4 regions of the Bradyrhizobium sp. JHI2711 genome follow, and region 4 is predicted to be linked to each of the others. Evidence: predicted binding sites of a transcription regulator. Region 4 holds the regulator's gene; each other region holds the start of a gene.
What was found. The regulator PhoB, encoded in region 4, activates phosphate uptake and scavenging genes when phosphate is short. The targets are predictions, from matches to a motif close to TGTCATNNANCTGTCAT.

Region 1 (5,717 bases), on a different contig from region 4:
AGATCAGATGCGCAACGCGGAACGCAGCGCCCAGGAGGCGCGCGCGTTCGAGCTGGGCCGGCGTCAGCAGCTCCTGCGTGGTGACCGGCGGCTGGTTTTCCTCGCTGAGGCCGGCATAGCGATAGAACACCGACAGGCCGACGAAGGCGCGTTCGGTGTGGGTGATCGCGCCGAAATTGCCGTTGACGACGAGGCTGAGCGTCTGCTCGCCGCGATGATCGGGATGCACGCGCCAGCCGATGTCGGAGAGCAGGCACGCGGTGTGGCGGAGGCGGCGGTCCACTTCCGTCTCGCGCAGCTTGACGACGCGCACCAAGCGGTCGGTCCAGGCAATCAGCTCGCGCGCGTGCCTGGCCGAACGCGACAGCAGCTGGTTCAGCTCCTCCGCCGCGCAGATCAGCCCGTCCTTGTTGCGTTCGGTCTCGGGCAGCTTCTCGTGCAGCAGGCCCTCGCGCACGCCGAAGGTGGAGAACACGATGTTCTTTGGCTTCGCGACGCGGATGATGTGCTCGAGCACCAGCGCCGCATAGGTGAGGAGAGGGCGCCGCGCATCGGCGACGATCTCGATGTCGGCAAGCATGTCGGCGGCGGCGAGGCGCCGCAGGCGGCGCGAGAAGTCGAGCGCCTCGGCAGCCGGAATGGAATAGCCGTGCATCACCTGGAGCGGATAGCCGCTCTGGATGATGTGGATGCGCGCGAGCGCGCGCCAGGTGCCGCCGACGGCATAGAAGGTGCGACCGCGGCCGGCAGTGAGTAACTGGACCCCGTCGATCTCCTCGCGCACGATGCGGTCGGCGCGCTTGAGCGATTTGTGGGCGAGGTCCTGCAGTGCGAGGCCGCCGAGCGGCAGCGTCACGCCGCTGCGTACGGCGTTCCTGCGCACGTCGATCAGCTCGAGCGAGCCGCCGCCGAGGTCGCCGACGATGCCGTCTGGATGGTGGATGCCGGAGATCACGCCGAGCGCGGACAGTCGTGCTTCGCGCGAGCCCGACAGGATCTCGATCTTCACCGCGCAGATCCGCTCGGCCCTGGCGATGAAATCGGGGCCGTTGGAGGCGTCGCGGCATGCGGCGGTCGCGATCGCGAACACGCGTCCGACCTTCATCACCCGGCACAGCGCGCGAAACCGTTTCAGCGAGGTCAGCGCCTTGTCGATGGCGTCGGGCGCGAGCAGGCCCGTGCTCTGCACCTCGCGCCCGAGGCCGCACAGCGTCTTCTCGTTGAAGATCGGGATCAGGCTGCGCGCCAGCGCCTCGTAGACGACGAGGCGGACCGAGTTGGAGCCTATGTCGATAACCGCGACGCTCGAGCCGCGCTTGCGCGGCCGCTTCACGTCGCAAACCCCCGATCAGGATTGATGACGTTCGTTCCGGCGCGTGAGACGACGCGGCGAGGATTCCTTGAGCGACTTTCCACGGCCAGACAGACTCGGATTCGTCATGAAGTAGTTGTGGACGTTGAAAGGCTCCTCGCCCTTCGCGGTCTTCATACGCGTTGAAGACCCATCCGGCAACAACTGCCAGCTCTGCTCATTGTCCTTCAGGTTCGCGACCATGATCTGTTCGAGAACCTGCTGATGCACCGTCGGATTTTGCAGCGGACACAGCACCTCGACGCGGCGGTCAAGGTTGCGCGGCATCATGTCGGCGGACGAGATATACACAGCCGCTTTCGCGCTCGGCAGTCCCTGGCCCATGCCGAAGCAGTAGATTCGGCCATGTTCCAGGAAGCGGCCGATGATCGACTTGACGCGGATGTTCTCCGACAGACCGGGAATGCCGGGCCTGAGGCAGCAGATGCCGCGCACCACGAGCTCGACCTGGACACCGGCCTGCGAGGCCTCGTAGAGCGCGTCGATGATATCAGGATCGACCAGCGCGTTCATCTTCATCCAGACCGCGCCGGGACGGCCATGCCGCGCATGTGCGGTCTCGCCCTGGATGTGCTCGATGATGCGCTTGCGCAAGGTCAGCGGCGACACCGCCATCTTTTCCAGATCGCTCGGCGCGGCATAGCCGGTGATGAAATTGAACACGCGCGCGGCATCGCGGCCGATCGTCGGGTCCGAGGTGAAGTAGGAGAGATCGGTGTAGATGCGCGCGGTGACCGGGTGATAATTGCCGGTGCCGGTATGGACGTAGGTCGTCAGGCTGCCGCCCTCGCGGCGCACCACCATCGAGAGCTTCGCGTGCGTCTTCAATTCGAGGAAGCCGTAGACGACCTGCACGCCGGCGCGTTCGAGATCGCGTGCCCAGCGGATGTTGGCTTCTTCGTCGAACCGCGCTTTCAGCTCGATCAGCGCGGTGACTGATTTGCCGGCTTCGGCCGCTTCGGCCAGCGCGCGCACGATCGGTGAATTGTTGGAGGTGCGGTAGAGCGTCTGCTTGATCGCAACGACGTCGGGGTCGCGCGTGGCCTGCTGCAGGAATTGCACCACCACGTCGAACGATTCGTAGGGATGGTGGACGATCAGGTCCTTCTGCCGGATCGCGGCGAAGATGTCGCCGCCATGCTCGCGCACGCGTTCGGGGTGGCGCGGCACGTAAGGGGTGAATTCGAGGTCGGGCCGGTCGAGGCGGGTGAGCTGCGAGAGCTCGTTCATCGCCTGCACGCCGTCGACCAGGAAGATCTCGTCGTCGGCGGCGGAGAGCGCGTGCTGCACGAAGCTGCGCAGCTGCTCCGGCATCTTGGCGTCGATCTCGAGCCGGATCACCGATCCGCGGCGGCGGCGCTTCAGTGCGGTCTCGAACAGGCGGACGAGATCTTCGGCCTCCTCCTCGATTTCGAGCTCGGAGTCGCGGATGATCCGGAAGGCGCCTTGGCCGTGCAGATTGTAGCCGGGGAACAGGCGGTTGATGAACAGGGCGGTGGCCTGCTCCAGCGAGATCAGGCGCACCGTGCCATCCGCCGGCAGGCGGATGAAGCGGTCGATCTTGCCGGGCATGCGGATCAGCGCGTTCATCTGCTTGCCGTCCGCGGCGCGCGTGAGCTGCAGCGCGATGGTGAAGCCGAGGCTCGGAATGAACGGGAAGGGGTGGGCCGGATCGATCGCCAGCGGGGTCAGGAGAGGGAACACGTTGTGGAGGAAGTAGTCCTCGATCCAGGTTCGTTCCGCCCTTGTGACGTCCTTGCCGTCGACCAGCACGATGCCGACCTCGGCCAACGTGGCGCGCAGGTCGCGCCAGATCGCCTGCTGGTCGGAGGCGAGCTGGGAGACGGTGCGGTTGATCAGCGCCAGCTGCTCGGACGGCGTCAGGCCGTCGGGGCTGCGCTCGGCGATGCCCTCGCGGACCTGGGCCTTGATGCCGGCGACGCGAACCATGAAGAACTCGTCGAGGTTATTGGCCGAAATCGACAGGAATCGCACCCGCTCCAGCACGGGGTGGCTGGGATTGACTGATTCCTCCAGGACGCGGCGATTGAAATGCAGCCAGGACAGCTCGCGATTGATGAACCGCTCGGGACTGGACGCGATCGCCGGAAGGCTCTCGGTTTCCGGGGCTTTCTCTTTCGTTTCAACAGCTTGCGCAGAGTCCATCAGAAGTCGGTCCATCCAGTTCACCCCAATTGCGACTCAAGCGCAAAAATCGGCGGGAGCATGTGTTAGAGCGATGACGTTTCGATGACATTGATGTTCCGCCCCCGCGCCGCGTCAAGCGGGCCCGCGAGCTTGTCAGGCGTCCCGGAGCAGCTCAGCGGCCAGCGCCCGGGTGACGGGACGGCCGAGCCGTAGGGCTTCGCTGTCGAGCAGCTCGACGGCCCGCCGGGCGGCAGCCGAGGACCGCTCCAGGCGCGTCGCGAGGTAGCCGACCACGCTCTCGTCCACATTGAGCTGGCGGTCGGCGCAGAACTTGACGATGAGGCCGCGGAACAGCTGGTCGTCGGGAGGCAGCAGCGTGACCGCCGGAACGGCCCGCAGGCGCGAGCGCAGGTCGCGAAGCTCGATCGGAAGCGCGGCCGGCGCCTCGCGGCCGGTGAACAGGACGTAGGCGCCGTCCTCGCGGGCGAGGTTCATCAGGTGAAACAGGGCACGCTCGTCGAAGTCCCCAGCCTTGAGATCCTCGACCACCAGCGCGCCGGTGGCGAGCGCGCCGGGCACGTCCATTGCGGTCAGCGCATTGGCGGTGGTCGAGCGGGCGCCGGCTTCCTCGGCCCAGATCGCGGCGAGATGGCTCTTGCCGCTTCCTTCCGGGCCCGCCAGCCACATGATCCGGTTCGGCCATTCCGGCCAGCCGTCGATGAGGCCTAGACCGGCCGCATTGGCGGGGCCTTCGAGGAAGTTGTCCCGGCTGAGGCTCTCCGCATGCGGAAGCGCAAACGCCAATTGTCGGGGATGAACGCGGCCTGCCACGCTTGCTCTGCTCCATGCCGGCGCGCCGGCCCGCTTGTAGAGATTCGACTTGATGGTGCGGGACTTGGCCTTTTGCTGGGCTGCTTCCCCGCTCATTTGGCCTCGATCGTGCTCATGTGCCGCAGCCACTCGACGAGATAGAGCGACACGGAGGAGAGCGTGAAGACCGTGACGAGACCCATCAGGATGACATCATAAGGCGCGGGCTTGAAGCCGAAGGCAAGCGCCGCCAGCACCAAAGCTGCGAATGCCACTTGTGCCACCGTGTTGAGCTTGGAGACTTTCGACGGCTTCATCTCGACCGGCCGGTCGAACAACCAGGACACGATCACGGCGGCGACAATCATGATGTCGCGCGAGACCACCAGGATCACGATCCAGCGCGGGATCGCGCCCCAGATGCCGAGCGCCATGTAGATCGAGACCAGCAGCGCCTTGTCGGCGAGCGGATCGAGCAGGGCGCCGAGCTCGCTCGTCATGTTGAAGCGCTTGGCCAAAAAGCCGTCCACGGCATCGCTGATGCCGGCGATCAGGAAGACGGCGAACGCCACCTCCATTTGGCTCGACACGATGGCCCAGACGATGATCGGGACCAGCATGATGCGGCCCAAGGTAATGATATTCGGAATACTCACGAAAGCGCTTCCCGGCACCGGTTCTGACCTCAAATCCGGCCCGTTGCAGGCTGAACCGGTTGATATGTCTACATAGTATAGCGGGGAGCGCCATGCGAGCCATTGCGCGTCCCCGGAATTCAACGTAACCAGCCGCAAACCCACTGGAAATCGGGCATGACCGACCGCAAAAACGGCCTCACTTACGCCGATTCAGGCGTCGATATCGACGCGGGCAACCGCCTGGTCGACCTGATCAAGCCGATGGTGCGCGCCACCGCGCGGCCGGGCGCCGATGCCGAGATCGGCGGCTTCGGCGGCCTGTTCGACCTCAAGGCGGCCGGCTTCAAGGATCCGGTCCTCGTGGCCGCGACCGACGGTGTCGGTACCAAGGTCAAGATCGCGATCGAGACCGGCCTGCATGGCGGCATCGGCATCGACCTCGTCGCCATGAGCGTCAACGACCTCGTGGTCCAGGGCGCCGAGCCGCTGTTTTTCCTGGACTATTTCGCCTGCGGCAAGCTCGACCCCGAGGCCACGGCCGCCATCGTCGCGGGCGTTGCGGAGGGATGCCGCGAATCCGGCTGCGCTTTGATCGGCGGGGAGACTGCCGAAATGCCCGGCCTCTACAAGGACGGCGACTACGATCTCGGCGGCTTTGCCGTCGGCGCCGCCGAGCGCGGTACGTTGTTGCCGCGCAAGGACATCGCCGCGGGCGATGCCGTGATCGGTCTCGCTTCGTCCGGCGTGCA
Region 2 (5,717 bases), on a different contig from region 4:
ATGGACGACCGGTTTCTCTATGTCTCGTGCTGGGGCACGGGTGAGATGCGCCAGTACGACGTCAGCGATCCCAGAAAGCCGAAGCTTGCGGGCTCAGTCCACATCGGCGGCATCGCGCGCCGCACGCCCCATCCGAACGGCAAGCCCTTTGCGGCGGGTCCGCAGATGGTCGAGATCAGCCGCGACGGCCGGCGCGTGTACTGGACCAATTCGCTTTATTCCACCTGGGACGACCAGTTCTATCCCGACGGGGTTCCGGGCGTGGAAGTCATGGCCAATGTCGGTCGCAACGGCGGCCTCGAGCTCGACAAGGACTATTTCGTGAGCTTCCCCGACGGATATCGTGCGCACCAGATCAGGCTCGAGGGCGGCGACTGTTCGACGGACTCATTTTGCTACCCGTCGGTCTAGATGGCACGCAGGCGAGCCCGGCCCTTGGCTGGCTGTGGCTCGCGCTTGTTGCGAGCGGTCTCTACCACGGGGTCAATCCGGGAATGGGATGGCCGCTCGCCGTTTCGGCCGGGCTCATGGACAAGAGCCCCCTCGCGCTCTTCCGTGCATTGTGGGCTCTGGCGGCCGGGCACCTCCTGGCAACACTTCTCGTGCTGCTGCCGTTCGCCTTCCTGCTCGTACTGGCCGAATGGCAGCGTCCAATCCAGATCGTCGCGAGTCTTCTCGTCATCGGCTTTGGCGTCTACCGGCTGATCGACCGGCGTCATCCGCGCGCGCTGGCACGAATTCCGCCGACGCAATTGGTGCTCTGGTCATTTGCCGTCGCCATCGCTCACGGCGCTGCCCTGATGCTCGTGCCGATCTATCTCGGGCTCTGCCAGGCCTTCGAGCTCGATGCCGGCCATCAGGCGGCGGGCGCGCTGATGACGGCAAATCTCGGGATGGCGGTGCTGGTGTCGCTGGTGCACGTTGCCGCCATGGTCGGCGCCGGCGGATGTCTGGCGTGGCTGGTCTACCGCCATCTGGGACTGAGGTTCGTCTCGCGAAGCTGGTTCAACCTGGATGCAGTCTGGGCGATCAGCCTCGTTCTGGTTGGCGCGGTGGCGCTCGCTTTCAATCTTGCGACCTCGCGCTGAGGTCTACCGCACCAAAGCCCACTCGCCGATGATGCGAAACCGCGCCTTGGCATCATCCTGCTTGAACAGGGCAATGCGATCGATCGCGAGCGTCTCGATCCCCAGCGCCGCAAACCGTGTTCGCAGCATCTGAAGGATCGGCCCGCGCCGCTCCGCATCCAGCCGCCCCGTCAGCGTCATGTGGAAGCGGAATTCTTCCATCACGTAAGGATAGCCCCAGCGGTCGAGATAATCGCGCTGCCGCTCGCTGAGCTTCTCCGGCTTGCGCCGAGCGCGATCTTCCGCCGTCAGCGCGGCGCGAAACGGGTCGAACTCGCGAACGCAATCAGCGGCAAGTTGCTGGAGCGTTTCCATCGGCTCGGCCGGAATAACGGCAATGAAGCCGCTGATGGCATCGACCACTGGTCGGATCGCCGGGATCGGACGTGTCCTGCCCGCGAAGGCCGCGCAGGCGGCCAGCAGCTCGGCTTCGGTATTGCCAGGCGCCAGCGCCATCGGCGCCTTCAGCGTGGCGTGAAAGCCGTATTTGCGAGGATCGGCGCTGACCTCGCGCCAGTCGGGCGCGGCGTGCAGCGCCTGCTCTGGAAACGAAATCTCGCCGCCGCTGTAGGCGTCATAGCCGAGCAGCTCGGCGCCGAAGCGGGAGAGGGCGCTGTCGCGGCCTGCGGCATAATAGATCGCGTAGCGGGGGAAACCTGTCATTGCCTCAGCATAACCAATTTACGCCGCGACGACAGTCTCGCGCGGGGCCGCCACTGCGGTGAGCAGCCGCGTCGCGTCGGTGAGATGCACGAGCCTGCCGCCTGAGATCACCGCGATCAGCCGCGGCCGCAGCTTCACGTTGTCGTCGACGAGGAGAATGTCAGCGCGGCGTCCCTCCGCGAGCAGGCCGCGATCGGTGAGGCCGGTCGCGCGCGCCGGGCCGGCGGAGACCAGATCCCAGGCCTGAGCCAGAGGCACCACGCCATCGGCGGCCAGGCGGAACGCGGCGAGCAGCTGCGCGGGATAATAATAGTCAGACGCCAGCACCGAGCAGAGCCCCTTGGCGATCATGTCGGAGGCCCTGGTCCAGCCGGTGTGGCTGCCGCCGCGCACGACGTTCGGCGCGCCGTAGACGATGGCATCGCCGTGGCTGGCCGCTGCGCGCGCCGTCTCCTCGTTGATCGGAAACTCCGCGATCAAGGCGCCGAGCTCGCGAAAGTCCCGGCGCATCGCCGGGCTCGAATCGTCGTGCGAGAGCATCCGCACCTCGGCGGTGCGGGCCGCGGCGGCCAGGCGTGACACCGAGGTGGGCACCTCGTCGGCGCGCGAGACCACGCGCTCGACCAGCCGGTCGAATTCGTCGCTCGACAGACCGGTGCGCTCCACCATGCGGTTGCGCTTGCGTGGGTTGGAGATGTCGGCAACGACGCCGTCCATATGATCGTTAAAGGCGAACAGGTCGACGCGGCCCTCGCTGAGCCACTGTGCGATCTCCGCTTCGGCATCGAGATTGAAGGTCTCGTGCCGCAGGTGGAAGCGGGTGTCGGCGGCGAATTGAGGACGCTGCCGCTCGATCGCCTCCATCAGACCGCGCGCATTGTCGGCGCTGCGCAGGCCCGGCTCCCACGAGCAGGTTGTGGCGTGAAACACGGTAGTGATGCCGTTGCTGATCGCCTGGCGGTCGCTGTCGGCGAGCGCGACGTCGATCGGAAAGTCGACGCCGGCGCGCGGCATCATCTGGCGCTCGAAGGCATCGCCATGCAGATCAACGATGCCGGGCAGCACCAGCAGGTCACGGGCATCCAGCGCCAGCCGCGCCCGGCCGCGAGAGGCGTCGACCTCTGCAATGTCTGTTCCGGAGACGAGAAGGGAGGTTTCGACGAGCTCGGCGCCGATCAGGGCCCGGCCGCCTTCGATGAATATGTCTGTCACGCGACCGCGCTTCGTTTGCTGGCAGGAGAATTGGCGAGTGAGCTCGCTTTTGCTTCGTATGACGAGAGGAAATCTTCAATCCCGAGCTTGCGGAAATTGGGCAGCGCCTCGCGCAACTTGTCGTGATCCCAGTCCCACCAAGCAAGCCTTGCGAGCCGTCCGGCGATCTCCTCCGAGAATCGCCGCCGCACGATGCGGGCCGGATTGCCGGCGACGATGCTGTAGGCCGGCACGTCCTTGGTGACGATCGCGCCGGCGGCGATCACCGCGCCGGTGCCGATGTTGCGGCCCGGCAGCACGATCGCGCCATGGCCGATCCAGACGTCATGGCCGATATGAACGTGATGCCGGCGGCGCCAGTCGAAGAACTCGAGATCGTCGCTCTCACCTTCGAAATAGGCGCTGGATCGGTAAGTGAAATGCGCCTGAGTGGCGCGATGCATCGGATGGTTGCCGGGATTGATGCGGGTCATCGCCGCGATCGAGCAGAACTTTCCGATGGTGGCGTAGGTGATCTGCGCATCGTTCACGACATAGGAATAATCGCCCATCGCGACTTCATGCAGGATCGTGCGCGCGCCGACTTCGGTGTAGGCGCCAAGCCTGGTCTCATGCAGCTTGGCCGAGGGATCGACGGTCGGCTGAACCGAAAGAGCTTTGGCGGCCATGTTGCATCCGAAGTGCGAGGGCGGGCGTCTTTCTTCGAGCGGCCGGATGACGGTGTCGTGACAATGAGATGACAGGGGATGACGTGCGTAGGATGGCCGCACTGCAGCAGCCTTGTCACACAAGTGTTAACCACGGGCGTTAGCGGTTGGCTCCAGCTACTCTGGAGCCCCTCGATGCTGGTGGTTGAAGGCCTGACGTGTCGCTTCGGCGCGAAGGCCGCTGTGGACGATGCTTCGTTTCAAGTTTCCCCTGGCGGCTTCGTCGGGGTGATCGGGCGATCCGGCGCCGGCAAGTCGACATTGCTGCGGTCCATCAACCGCCTCATCGAGCCCTCCGAAGGCCGCATCCTGTTCGAAGGCGTCGACGTCACCGCGCTGCGCGGCAAGGAGCTGCGGCAGTGGCGTGCGCGGTCGGCGATGATTTTTCAGCAGTTCAACCTCGTCGGCCGGCTCGACGTCCTCACCAATGTGCTGATGGGGCGGCTGTCGACGGTGCCGACATGGCGGTCGCTGCTGCAGCTTTGGCCCGAAGAAGACAAGGCCATCGCGATGTCGGCGCTCGAGCAGTTCGACATGGCTGCCATCGCGGCCCAGCGCGCCGACCAGCTCTCGGGCGGTCAGCAGCAGCGCGTGGCGATCGCGCGGGCGCTGGTTCAGCAGCCCGACATTATCCTTGCCGACGAGCCGATCGCCTCGCTCGATCCCCGCAACACCAAGATCGTGATGGATGCGCTTCTGCGCATCAACAAGCATTTCGGTATCACCGTGCTCTGCAACCTGCATTCGCTCGATCTCGCCCGCAGCTATTGCGACCGCCTGATCGGGATGGCCGCGGGGCGGGTGGTGTTCGACGGCGCGCCGGCGGCCTTGACCGATCATATCGCGCGCGAGCTGTACGATCTCGAGGCGAATGAAGTCATGGATGTTGCGCCCGCGGATGCATCGGTCGGCACGGCAGTTCCTGCCCTCCGCACGGTTGCCGTGGCCTGATCGCTGCTTCTTTAAATCGAGCCTGGTCGTAGAGCCGGAACTCGACAGTTTCATAACCTTGAAATGGGAGACGTCATGATAGACCGTCGTACGATCGTTGCCGCTGCGGCGGCCCTGGCATTTTCAGTTTCAGCCGCTGCGGCGCAGGACTGGAAGGCAAAATATCCTGAGTTGATCTTCGCAAAAGTCCCCGACGAGAATGCCTCCGGCACCACCAACCGCTGGACGCCTCTGACGGAGTACCTGTCCCGCGAGCTTGGAACCAAGGTCACGCTGCGCATCGCCAACGACTACGCCGCGGTGATCGAAGGTCAGCGTGCAGGAAACATTCACATTGCGATGTACGGCCCGGCGTCCTACGCGCGTGCCTACATCATTGGCGCGAAGGTCGAACCGTTCGCGATCGAGGTGAACGGCGACGGCACCAAAGGCTATTACTCGGTTCTCTATGTCAAAAGCGATTCGAGCTACAAGGACATTAAGGACCTGCAAGGCAAGAACCTCTGCCTCGTCGATCCCAATTCGACTTCCGGCAACAACGTGCCGCGTTTCGCGATGAACAAGATGGGCATCGACCCGGAAAAGTTCTTCGCCAAGGTGGTCTATTCGGGGAGCCATGAAAACGCGGTGATCGGGCTTTCCCAGGGCACCTGCGACGCGGCGTTCAACTGGTGGAACGACGAGAAGGAATCGAACCTGCTCCGGATGGAACGGAAGGGCATGGCGAAGGCCGCTGATTTCAAGATCATCATGAAGTCCGAGCAGATCGTGAACTCGCCGATGGCCTATCTCAGCAGCCTGCCTGACGACCTCAAGGCGGCGATCAAGAAAGCAGTGCTGGAAATTGCGGTGAAGGACAAGGCGGCTTTCGACAAGATTTACGAGGGGAAGCAATTGCCCTACGTCGAGGTCGGCCACAAGGCGTATGACGCCGTGATCGAACTGACCAAGTTTGTCGACAGCATTCGCAAGCAGAAATCCTGAGGGAAACGAAGGGTTGGACAAGTCGGGCAGATCGCAAGATCTGCCCGTCGGCTCTCGCGAACATCCCATGCGA
Region 3 (5,717 bases), on a different contig from region 4:
CAGCTTTCGGGTGCGCGCCTCGATACCCTTGGCCGCGTCGATCACCATCACGGCGGAATCGACCGCCGTCAGCGTGCGATAGGTATCTTCCGAAAAGTCCTCGTGGCCCGGCGTGTCCAGCAGGTTGAAGACGAGGCCTTCGAACTCGAAGGTCATCACCGAGGTCACCACCGAGATGCCGCGTTCGCGCTCGATCTTCATCCAGTCCGAACGCGTGTTGCGCCGCTCGCCTTTGGCCTTGACCTGGCCGGCGAGGTTGATAGCGCCGCCGAACAGCAGCAGCTTTTCGGTCAGCGTGGTCTTGCCGGCGTCGGGATGGGAGATGATCGCAAAGGTCCGCCGCCTCGCCACCTCGGCGGCAAGCGGGGAACGGGCCGGCGATTCGGCTGTGGTGGCGGCGATGTCGGACATGGCGGGAGCGTGTGGCAGGGAAAACGGGCCTGATCAAGCCTCATTTGGTGATTGCGGAGACTTCCGGCCAGCCCCATATCCCCCCTTTTGGGAGGACGACCTCCCTGCCCATCAGCACACCAGCCGCGGGGACGACCCTGCCTTGAATGGAGGGTCGTCATGGCCTGGAGCATCCTGTTCGTCGCCGGTCTTCTCGAGATCACCTGGGCCATCGGCCTGAAATACACCGAGGGCTTTAGCAAGCTTGTCCCGTCCGCGGTCACGCTCGCGGCCATGGCCGGCAGCGTCATCCTGCTCGGATTTGCGCTCAAATCCCTGCCCGTCGGAACCGCCTATGCGGTCTGGACCGGCATCGGCGCGGTCGGCACCGCGACGCTCGGCATGGTTCTGTTCGGCGAGCCGGCGACGGCCTTCCGCCTCGCCAGCATCGGCCTGATCGTCGCCGGCATCATCGGACTGAAGCTCGTCACTTGACGAGCTGGACCACCCACCAGGTCAGCGCGGCCACGATGCCTGAGGCCGGGATCGTGATCACCCAGGCATAGACGATCGAGCTTGCGACGTTCCAGCGCACGGCCGAGACGCGGCGGGCGGCGCCGACGCCGACGATGGCGCCGGTGATGGTGTGGGTGGTCGAGACGGGAACCCCGAGATAGGTCGCCATGAACAGAGTCACCGCGCCCCCGGTCTCGGCGCAAAAGCCCTGCATCGGGGTCAATTTCGTGATGCGCAGGCCCATGGTGCGGACGATGCGCCAGCCGCCCATCAGCGTGCCCAGCGCCATCGCCGCCTGGCACGACAGCACCACCCAGAACGGCACCGAGAACTCGCTGCCGAGATGGCCCTGCGAATAGAGCAACACCGCGATGATGCCCATGGTCTTCTGCGCGTCGTTGCCGCCATGGCCGAGCGAATAGAGCGAAGCGGAGACGAATTGCAGGATGCGGAAGGCGCGGTCGACCGCGAACGGCGTCGAGCGCACCGAGGCCCAGGACACGATCGCAACCAGCGCCATTGCGAGCAGGAAGCCAACCAGCGGCGACAGCACGATCGCCAGCACGGTCTTGGACAGGCCGCTCCACACCGCGGCCGAAATACCGGCCTTGGCCAAGCCGCCGCCGACGAGCCCGCCGATCAGCGCGTGCGACGACGACGATGGAATGCCGAGCGCCCAGGTCACGAGGTTCCAGACGATGGCGCCGACGAGGGCTGCGAAGATCACCTGGGCGTCGACGACCGCAGGATCGATGATGCCGGTGCCGATGGTCTGGGCGACGTGCAGCCCGAACACCAGGAAGGCGATGAAATTGAAGAACGCGGCCCAGAACACCGCGAATTGCGGTCGCAGCACGCGGGTCGAAACGATGGTCGCGATCGAATTGGCGGCGTCGTGCAGGCCGTTCAGGAAATCGAACAGCAGCGCGACGGCGATCAGGCCGACCAGGACGGGAAAAGCCAACGCAGCATCCACGGCGGCCCTGCCCTACACTTGCTCGATGACGATGCTGTTGATCTCGTTGGCGACGTCATCGAAACGGTCGGCCACCTTCTCGAGATGGTCGTAGATCTCGACCCCTACGATGAAATCCATCGCATTGCCGTCGCGATGCTTGAGGAACAGCTCCTTCAGGCCGATGTCGTGGAGATCGTCGACACGGCCCTCGAGCTTGCCGAGCTCCTCGGTGATCGCGGTCAGCATGGCGACGTTCTTGCCGATCTCCTGCATCAGCGGCAGCGCACGGCCGACCAGATTGGCGCATTCGATCAAGAGTCCGCCGATCTCGCGCATCGGCGGCTCGAAACTGCGCACCTCGAACAGCATCACGGCCTTGGCCGTCTGCTGCATCTGGTCGATGGCATCGTCCAGCGACGTGATCAGGTTCTTGATGTCGCCGCGGTCGAACGGGGTGATGAAGGTGCGGCGCACCGCCGTCAGCACCTCGCGGGTGATATTGTCGGCGTCGTTCTCGAACTGGTTGACGCGCTGGCAATAGACCGGCGTCTCCTCGCCCCCGTTGAGCATGCCCTGGAGCGCGACCGCGCCCTGGATCACGGTCTGGGCATGGCGGTCGAACAGGTCGAAGAACCGCTCTTCCCTGGGCAGGAACGCACGAAACCATCGCATCATGGGGGTAGGCTACCGGTTGGAAATGGTCAGGCCCGTGAGGGCTGTCATAAAACTGTCATAGACCATTTTCGATCCGCGCGCGTGTCGCCTCACGCCCGCGGAGCCGGGTCATCCACCGCTTTCATGCATCAATGAAACCTATGCAATATCAGTTACTTAGAGCGAACGTCGGAAGTAATGCGCGATTTCGCCGACGACGCCGCGGCGGAAGGTGAGCACGCAGACCACGAAGATCGCGCCTTGGATCACCGTCACCCACTGGCCGAAGCCGGCCAGATATTGCTGCATGGCGATGATCACGAAGGCGCCGACCACGGGACCGAAAACGGTGCCGAGCCCGCCGACCAGCGTCATCAGCACGACCTCGCCCGACATCGTCCAGTGCACGTCGGTGAGCGAAGCGTTCTGCGCCACGAACACCTTCAGCGCACCGGCAAGGCCGGCGAGCGTCCCCGACAGCACGAAGGCCAGGAACTTGTATTGGTCGGTGCGGTAGCCGAGCGAGATCGCGCGCTGCTCGTTCTCGCGGATCGACTTCAGCACCTCGCCGAACGGCGAGTTGATGATGCGGAAGATCAGGAGGAAGCCGGCGAGGAAGCCGACCAGCACGACATAGTACAGCACCGTCGGCTTGGACAGATCGAGCACGCCGAACATGCGTCCCTGCGGGATGCCCTGGATGCCGTCCTCACCATGGGTGAACGGGGCCTGGAGATAGATGAAGTACAGGAGCTGCGACAGCGCCAGCGTGATCATCGAGAAATAGATGCCCTGGCGTCGGATCGAGATGTAGCCGGTGACGATCGAGAGCACGAACGCCGCGGCGACGCCGACGAGAATGCCGAGCTCGGGCGGCAGCGCCCAGACCTTCAGCGCATGCGCGCTGCAATAGCCGGCCGTGCCCAGAAACATCGCGTGGCCGAACGACAGCAAGCCGCCATAGCCGACCAGCAGATTGAAGGCGCAGGCGAGCAGCGCAAAGCACAGCGCCTGCATCACGAAGAACGGATAGACGCCCGTGAATGGCACCGCTGCGAGCAGCAGCGCCATCACTGCGAATACAATCATCTCGTCGCGCATTGCGCGCGGGGTCACAGGAAGCGTGTCGTCCGTCAGGGTTGTCATCTCAGGCCGCCCTTCCCGTCAATCCCGTCGGCTTCACCAGCAGCACCAGCACCATCAGCACGAACACGACGGTGTTGGAGGCCTCGGGGTAGAAATACTTGGTCAGGCCCTCGATCACGCCGAGCGCAAAGCCGGTGATGATGGAGCCCATGATCGAGCCCATGCCGCCGATCACCACCACCGCGAACACGACGATGATGAGGTCGGCACCCATCAGCGGCCGCACCTGGTTGATCGGCGCCGAGAGCACGCCGGCGAGCGCGGCAAGGCCGACGCCGAGACCGTAAGTGAGCGTGATCATGCGCGGCACGTTGATGCCGAAGGCACGCACCAAGGTCGGATTTTCGGTCGCGGCGCGCAGGTAGGCGCCGAGCTGCGTCTTCTCGATCAGGAACCAGGTCGCAAGGCACACCGCCAGTGAGAACACGACGACCCAGCCGCGGTAGATCGGCAGGAACATGAAGCCGAGATTCATGCCGCCCCTGAGCTGGTCGGGAATGGCGTAAGGCAGGCCCGAGGAGCCGAAATAGTTCTGGAACACGCCCTGCACGATCAGCGCGATGCCGAAGGTCAGGAGCAGACCGTAGAGATGATCGAGCCCGGTCAGCCATTGCAGCATGGTCCGTTCCAGGATCATGCCGAAGATGCCGACGATGATCGGCGCCAGCAGCAGCGCCCACCAATAGTTGATGCCGCCGAGGTTCAACAGGAAATAGGCGACGAAGGCGCCCATCATGTAGAGCGCGCCATGGGCGAAATTGATGATGTTGAGCATGCCGAAGATGACGGCAAGCCCGAGACTGAGCAGCGCGTAGAACGAGCCGTTGATCAGTCCCACCAGTAGCTGAGCGTAAAGAGCCTGCATCGATCCCGCACCCGGTCCCTTCTCGTCGTTCCCCAAAAGCAAGCCGGCGCCGTTGCGCCGGCTCGCATCGTCACACTTACTTCTTCACGAGCGGACAGACGCTCTCGGACAGTGGCCGGAACGCCTGATCCGCGGCCGTCGTGCCGATCAGCTTGTAATAGTCCCAGGGCCCCTTGGATTCCTCGGGCTTCTTGACCTCGAACAGATAGGCCGGATGCAGCTTGCGACCGTCCGCACGGATCGCTCCCTTGCCGAACAACGCATCGTCGGTCGGCATCTCCTTCATCTTGGCGACCACCTTGGCCCCGTCATGCGGATTGCCGCCCATCGCCTCCAGCGCCTTGAAATAGTGCAGCAGGCCCGAATAGACCCCGGCCTGCACCATCGAGGGCATCGCCTTGTTCTTCATCCGCTCGGAGAAGCGTTTGGAGAAGGCGCGCGTGCCGTCGTTCATGTCCCAATAGAAGGTCTCGGTGAAATTCAAGCCCTGCGCCACCTTCAGACCGAGCGAGTGCACGTCGGTGATGAAGAGCAGCAGGCCCGCAAGCTTCTGGCCGCCCGAGACGATGCCGAACTCGGACGCCTGCTTGATGGTGTTGGTGGTGTCGCCGCCGGCATTCGCCATGCCGATGATCTTGGCTTTGGAGGCCTGCGCCTGAAGCAGGAAGGACGAGAAGTCAGCGGTATTCAGGGGATGCTTGACGTTGCCGATCACCTTGCCGCCCGACTTCACCACCACCGCGGCGGTGTCGCGCTCGAGGGCATGGCCAAAGGCGTAGTCCGCGGTGAGAAAATACCAGGTGTCGCCGCCCGCCTTCACCAGCGCCTGCCCGGTACTGTTGGCCAGCATATAGGTATCATAGACCCAGTGGACCGTATTCGGCGAGCATTGCGCGTTGGTGAGATCCGACGTCGCCGCACCTGTGTTGATCAGGATGGAATTCTTCTCTTTGACGATGTTGTTCACCGCCAGCGCAACGCCGGAGTTCAGGACATCCATGAAGATGTCGACCTTCTCGACGTCGATCCATTGCCGAGCAATCGTGGAGCCGATGTCGGGCTTGTTCTGATGGTCGGCGGAGATCAGGTCGAGCTTCCAGCCCTTGGCAGCGAGCCCGGAATCCTCGATCGCCATCTGTGCGGCGACGGTCGAGCCGGCGCCACCGAGATCGGCATAAAGTCCTGAAT
Region 4 (5,717 bases):
CGTGCGGCACCTGATCGAAGCCGTCCATCGGCGGACCGAAGCCCTCGAGATATTTCGCAGAGCCGGTGGCGGCGAGCGTCGCCAGCGTGCGGCCATGGAAGGCACCCTCGAAGGTGATCATGCGGTAACGTTCCGGATGCCCCTTGGAGAAGTGATGGTGGCGCACCAGCTTGATCACGCCTTCCAGCGCCTCGGCGCCGGAATTGCAGAAGAACACGAAGTCCGCAAAGCTCTCATTGCAGAGGCGGCTTGCGAGCTTCTCGCCGTCAGGGCTCTGGAACAGGTTCGACATGTGCCAGAGCTTGGTCGCCTGCTCCTGCAATGCCTTGACCAGCGCGGGATGGACATGGCCGAGCGCATTCACCGCGACACCCGAGGTGAAATCGAGATAGCGATCGCCGTTGGTCGCGATCAGCCAGCAGCCTTCGCCGCGCTCGAAACCGAGGTCGGCCCTGGCGAAAACGGGGAGCAAATGCGGCGCTGCGCTGTTAGTCATGACGTCACTTGAATGTTGCGGACGGTGTGAGGCATGCATTGCGCGACGCACCATCGACCGGCCCCGGAAAACGAAACGTGCCGCCTTTTAAGGGCGGCACGTGGCACTATCTTATGCCTGGCAAGACGGGTGTCAATGCCGCCCGGAAAGCCTCGCGAAACGCTGATTCCGTAGTCTTGCGGTGCCGATTTTGCGGGTTTTTCACCACGGAACATGTGGAAGCGAGTCGGCGGACTCTTGCGCGGGAGTCACGCCATATTGTAGCGTTTGGACTGTCAGATACGACATCTCGTGCAGCAGTTCTGATCCCAGAAGTCCTCATGTACCGGCGTAAACGTTCGGGCGTCTTGAGCGCGCCCGGCGAGCCTTAAGGGATTCTGACGGCACGGGTTTTTCAAGGCTAAAGCATTCGCTGCGAAGGCCCCAGGATGGCAGGCGCGCAGCGAGGGAAAGGGTGCAATGACGGTTTTGACCTGGTCCGATGATCGCGTCGAGCAGCTGAAGAAGCTCTGGGAGGCCGGACTTTCGGCCAGCCAGATCGCGGCGGAGCTCGGCAATGTGACCCGCAATGCCGTGATCGGCAAGGTGCACCGGCTCGGCCTGTCCGGCCGCGCCAAGAGCCCTTCATCGGCAGCGCCGCGGCCGCGCAAGGCACGGCCCGCGCAGCATATGATGCGGGTGACCCGCCCCGTCGCGCGCGGCAACACCGCGTTGGCGCAGGCCTTCGAGGTCGAGTTGGAAGCCGAGCCGGTTACCTACGACAACGTGGTGCCGATGAGCCAGCGGCTGTCGCTGCTGGAATTGAACGAGGCGACCTGCCACTGGCCGGTCGGCGATCCCTCGAGCCCGGATTTCTTCTTCTGCGGCGGCAAGGCGCTCTCCGGCCTGCCCTATTGTGCCCAGCATTCGCGCGTGGCCTATCAGCCCGCAGCGGATCGCCGTCGCGCAGCACCGAAACCGGGCACGCGGTGAGCTTGCGGAATTCCCTGATCGCCAAGCTTTGATCGCCAAGCTTGATCGCCAAGACTGCAGCCGTCACACGATGACGGCTCCCAATCGCTCGGTGTCATCCCCGCGAAGGCGGGGATCCGTAACCGCGGGGCGCAATCGTTGCGCGAGATGGTCACTCCGAGTCTTCGCCAAACCACGTCCTGTGGCTAATCGCGAAGAGCGCAAGCGCTCAGATCCCGGGCTCACGCTGCGCGCGCCCCGGGATGACGGCCGAGATCGGCGCCGCAGTTCGCCAAACCAGCTGTCGCTGGCGCTTTATGTCTGCTCAGCCTTCGCGAAGCGATCGTCCAGCGCGTAGCCGGCGCCGCGGACGGTGCGGATCGGGTCCTGCTCGCGGCCGAGATTGAGCAGCTTGCGCAGGCGGCCGATATGCACGTCGACGGTGCGCTCGTCGATGTAGATGTCGCGGCCCCAGACGCTGTCGAGCAGCTGCTCGCGCGAGAACACGCGGCCGGGATGCTCCAGGAAGAACTCCAGCAGGCGATATTCGGTCGGACCGAGATCGATCGGCCGGCCCGAGCGCGCCACGCGGCGCTTGTCGCGGTCGAGCTCGATATCGCCATAGGCGAGCACGGTGGCGAGGCGCTCGGGACTTGCGCGCCTGAGCAGGCCCTTCACGCGCGCGAGCAGCTCCGGCACCGAGAACGGCTTGACGATGTAATCATCCGCGCCGGTCGCGAGCCCGCGCACCCGTTCGCTCTCCTCGCCGCGCGCGGTGAGCATGATGATCGGCAGCTGCTTGGTCTCGGGGCGGGTCCGAAGCCGCCGGCACAGCTCGATGCCTGACAGGCCCGGCAGCATCCAGTCGAGCACGATCAGATCGGGAATGTGCTCCTTGAGGCGGGTGTCGGCGTCATCGCCGCGCATCACCGTCTCGACGTCATAGCCGTCGCCTTCGAGGTTGTAGCGGAGAAGCTCGGTGAGAGCTTCCTCGTCCTCAACCACCATAATGCGTGCGCCCATGTGGTCGTCGCTCCTTAAGTCGTCAGGTATTCGGCACCGTCGTGGCGAAGGTCGTCATGTCGCCCTTCGGCCGCTTGTCGGTGATCGCCTGGCCCTCGATCATGTAGAACACTGTCTCGGCGACGTTGGTGGCGTGGTCGCCGATCCGCTCGATGTTCTTGGCACAGAACATCAGGTGGATGCAGAACGAGATGTTGCGCGGATCCTCCATCATGTAGGTGAGGAGCTCGCGGAACAGCGAGGTGCAGATGGCGTCGACTTCCTCGTCGCCCTTCCACACCGCCATCGCCGCCGGCAAATCGTGCGCGGCATAGGCGTCCAGCACCGACTTGACCTGCTGCTGCACGAGATCGGTCATGTGCTCCAGGCCGCGGAACAGCTTGAGCGGATGGAAATCCGTCTCCAGCGCCGCGACGCGCTTGCCCATGTTCTTGGCGAGATCACCGATGCGCTCGAGATCGGTCGCAACGCGCATGGCGCCGACGATCTCGCGCAGGTCGACAGCCATCGGCTGGCGGCGGGCGATGGTGAGCACGGCACGCTCCTCGATGCGCTTCTGCAGCGCGTCGAGCTCGGCGTCGGTGGTGACGACGCGCTGGCCGAGCGCGACGTCGCGGCGGATCAGCGCGTCGACGGAATCGACGATCATGCGCTCGGCGATGCCGCCCATCTCGGCGACCAGGCGGGTGAGCTCCTGAAGGTCGCTGTCGAAAGCCTTTACGGTATGTTCAGAACCCATGTTCCGTCTCCTCAGCCGAACCGGCCGGTGATGTAATCCTGCGTGCGCCGATCGCTCGGCGACGTGAAGATCTTGCTGGTGTCGTCGAACTCGATCAACTCGCCGAGATACATGAAGGCGGTCTTGTCGGAGACGCGCGCCGCCTGCTGCATGTTGTGGGTGACGATCGCGATCGTGTAGTTCTCTGACAATTCCTGGATCAGCTCCTCGACCTTGGCTGTCGAGATCGGGTCGAGCGCCGAGCAGGGCTCGTCGAACAGGATCACCTCGGGCCGCACCGCGACGGTGCGGGCGATGCAGAGGCGCTGCTGCTGGCCGCCGGAGAGCGACAGGCCGGAGGCATTGAGCTTGTCCTTGACCTCGTTCCACAGCGCGCCGCCGCGCAGCGCCTTCTCGACGCGGTCGTCCATCTCGGACTTGGAGATCTTCTCGTAGAGACGAATGCCGAAGGCGATGTTCTCGTAGATCGTCATCGGGAACGGCGTCGGCTTCTGGAACACCATTCCGACCCGGGCCCTCAGCAGGTTGAGGTCCAGCTTGGGGTCGAGGATGTTGGTCTGGTCGAGCAGCAGCTGGCCGGTGGCGCGCTGGCCCGGATAGAGATCGTACATCCGGTTGAAGATGCGCAGCAGGGTCGACTTGCCGCAGCCCGACGGGCCGATGAACGCCGTGACACGATTGGTGCCGAGCGCCAGGTTGATGTTCTTCAGCGCGTGGTGCTCACCGTAGTAGAAATTCAGGTTGCGCGCGGTGACCTTGGCGGGCGCCTCGGGCAGCGGCTGCGAGCCGGGATGAACGGTTGGCGCACTGACGGAAACAGACATTTCACTCATTTTGCAGTCCTCTCGGCGCCGATGATGCGCGCGCCAATGTTCAGGGCAAGCACGGTCAGGGTGATCAGCAGCGCGCCGCTCCAGGCGAGCTGCTTCCAGTAGGCGTAGGGGCTCTGCACGAAATTGTTGATCGTCACCGGCAAGTTGGCCATCGTCTTGTCCAGCCCCAGGCTGAAGAACTGGTTTGAAAGCGCGGTGAACAGCAGCGGCGCGGTCTCGCCGGCGACCCGGGCGGTGGCGAGCAGCACGCCGGTGATGAGGCCGGCGCGCGCCGCACGGTACGCGATACGCCTGATCACCAGCGATCGCGGCAGGCCGAGCGCGCTGGCAGCTTCGCGCAATGGATTCGGCACCAGCAGCAGCATGTCCTCCGTGGTGCGCACGACGACCGGTATCACGATGACGGCAAGCGCCAGCGCGCCCGCAATCGCCGAGAAGCCGCGCATCGGCACCACCACCGCGCCATAAATGAAGAGGCCGATGATGATCGAGGGCGCCGACAGGAGAATGTCGTTGATGAAGCGGATCACCGAGGTCAGCTTGTCGTTGCGGCCGTACTCGGCCAGATAGGTTCCGGCGAACAGGCCGAGCGGCGCGCCGATGCCGACACCGATCACGGTCATGATCAGCGAGCCGACGATGGCGTTGCGCAGGCCGCCCTCGGTCGATCCAGGCGGCGGCGTGTCAGCTGTGAAGACCTGGAGGTTGAGCCCGGCCAGGCCGTTGTAGAGCAGCGTGACCAGGATCAGCGCGAGCCAGGTGACGCCGAAGGCGGCGGCTGCGATGCAGAGGCCGCGAATGACGATGTCCCAGCGGCGGCGGCGCGAATAGATCGGGTTCATGGCTTCACTTCCCGGCCTTGGTTTCGAGGCGCAGCAGCATCAAACGGGCGGCAGCGAGCACGAAGAACGTCAGCACGAACAGCAGGAGGCCGAGCAGGATCAGGCCGGACTGGTGCAGGCCGTCGCTCTCGGCAAATTCGGAGGCGATCGCCGCCGAAATCGTCGTGCCCGGCGCGAAGATCGACGAGGAGATCCGGAACGAGTTGCCGATGATGAAGGTCACCGCCATGGTCTCGCCGAGCGCCCGGCCCAGCGCCAGCATGACGCCGCCGATGATGCCGACGCGGGTGTAGGGGATCACCACGCTGCGGACGACCTCCCAGGTGGTGCAGCCGACGCCGTAGGCGGCTTCCTTCAGCACCGGCGGCACCGTCTTGAACACGTCGACCGAAATCGAGGTGATGAAGGGCAGCACCATGATGGCGAGGATCAGCGCGGCGTTGAACAGGCTGAGATAGGACGGGGGCCCTGCGAAGATCGCGCCCAGCACGGGGACGCCGTCGAACACCCTGATCATGAAAGGCTGGAAGGTGTTGGCCAGGAACGGGCCGAGCACGAAGAAGCCCCACATGCCGTAGATGATCGAGGGGATGCCGGCGAGCAGCTCGACCGCCATGCCGATCGGGCGCCGCAGCCATTGCGGGCAGAGCTCGGTGAGGAAGATCGCAATGCCGAGACCGACGGGAATGGCGATCAGCATCGCGATGAAGGAGGTGACGAGCGTGCCGTAGATCGGCCCGAGCGCGCCGAGCACCGGCGGATCGGCCGAGGGCGCCCAGCGCTGCGTCCACAGGAAGGAGATGCCGAACTCCTGGATCGCCGGGAAGGCGCCG

Region 1: ACTEK7_RS05135 (RNA degradosome polyphosphate kinase) is a predicted target of PhoB. The motif match lies at 3,612-3,628, and genes of this name have one in related genera.
Region 2: phnC (phosphonate ABC transporter ATP-binding protein) is a predicted target of PhoB. The motif match lies at 3,728-3,744, and genes of this name have one in related genera.
Region 3: ACTEK7_RS05590 (DUF47 domain-containing protein) is a predicted target of PhoB. The motif match lies at 2,582-2,598, and genes of this name have one in related genera.

What each region holds. Positions count from the first base shown of each region.
Region 1 is NZ_JBPZPT010000001.1:1,059,138-1,064,854, reverse strand. It holds gene ppx (exopolyphosphatase) at 1-1,333, opposite strand, end outside; gene ACTEK7_RS05135 (RNA degradosome polyphosphate kinase) at 1,349-3,538, opposite strand; gene ACTEK7_RS05130 (P-loop NTPase family protein) at 3,674-4,351, opposite strand; gene ACTEK7_RS05125 (CDP-alcohol phosphatidyltransferase family protein) at 4,444-4,986, opposite strand; gene purM (phosphoribosylformylglycinamidine cyclo-ligase) at 5,143-5,717, shown strand, end outside.
Region 2 is NZ_JBPZPT010000003.1:621,862-627,578, reverse strand. It holds gene ACTEK7_RS25315 (selenium-binding family protein) at 1-411, shown strand, start outside; gene ACTEK7_RS25310 (hypothetical protein) at 495-1,088, shown strand; gene ACTEK7_RS25305 (DUF1045 domain-containing protein) at 1,092-1,790, opposite strand; gene ACTEK7_RS25300 (alpha-D-ribose 1-methylphosphonate 5-triphosphate diphosphatase) at 1,809-3,002, opposite strand; gene ACTEK7_RS25295 (LbetaH domain-containing protein) at 2,999-3,670, opposite strand; gene phnC (phosphonate ABC transporter ATP-binding protein) at 3,845-4,660, shown strand; gene phnD (phosphonate ABC transporter substrate-binding protein) at 4,736-5,644, shown strand; gene phnE (phosphonate ABC transporter, permease protein PhnE) at 5,712-5,717, shown strand, end outside.
Region 3 is NZ_JBPZPT010000001.1:1,151,273-1,156,989, forward strand. It holds gene ACTEK7_RS05575 (peptide chain release factor 3) at 1-411, opposite strand, end outside; gene sugE (quaternary ammonium compound efflux SMR transporter SugE) at 571-885, shown strand; gene ACTEK7_RS05585 (inorganic phosphate transporter) at 878-1,882, opposite strand; gene ACTEK7_RS05590 (DUF47 domain-containing protein) at 1,895-2,539, opposite strand; gene ACTEK7_RS05595 (branched-chain amino acid ABC transporter permease) at 2,696-3,664, opposite strand; gene ACTEK7_RS05600 (branched-chain amino acid ABC transporter permease) at 3,666-4,529, opposite strand; gene ACTEK7_RS05605 (ABC transporter substrate-binding protein) at 4,606-5,717, opposite strand, start outside.
Region 4 is NZ_JBPZPT010000002.1:747,641-753,357, reverse strand. It holds gene ACTEK7_RS16025 (aspartate aminotransferase family protein) at 1-496, opposite strand, end outside; gene ACTEK7_RS16020 (GcrA family cell cycle regulator) at 956-1,468, shown strand; gene phoB (phosphate regulon transcriptional regulator PhoB) at 1,763-2,470, opposite strand; gene phoU (phosphate signaling complex protein PhoU) at 2,493-3,209, opposite strand; gene pstB (phosphate ABC transporter ATP-binding protein PstB) at 3,221-4,042, opposite strand; gene pstA (phosphate ABC transporter permease PstA) at 4,039-4,884, opposite strand; gene pstC (phosphate ABC transporter permease subunit PstC) at 4,889-5,717, opposite strand, start outside.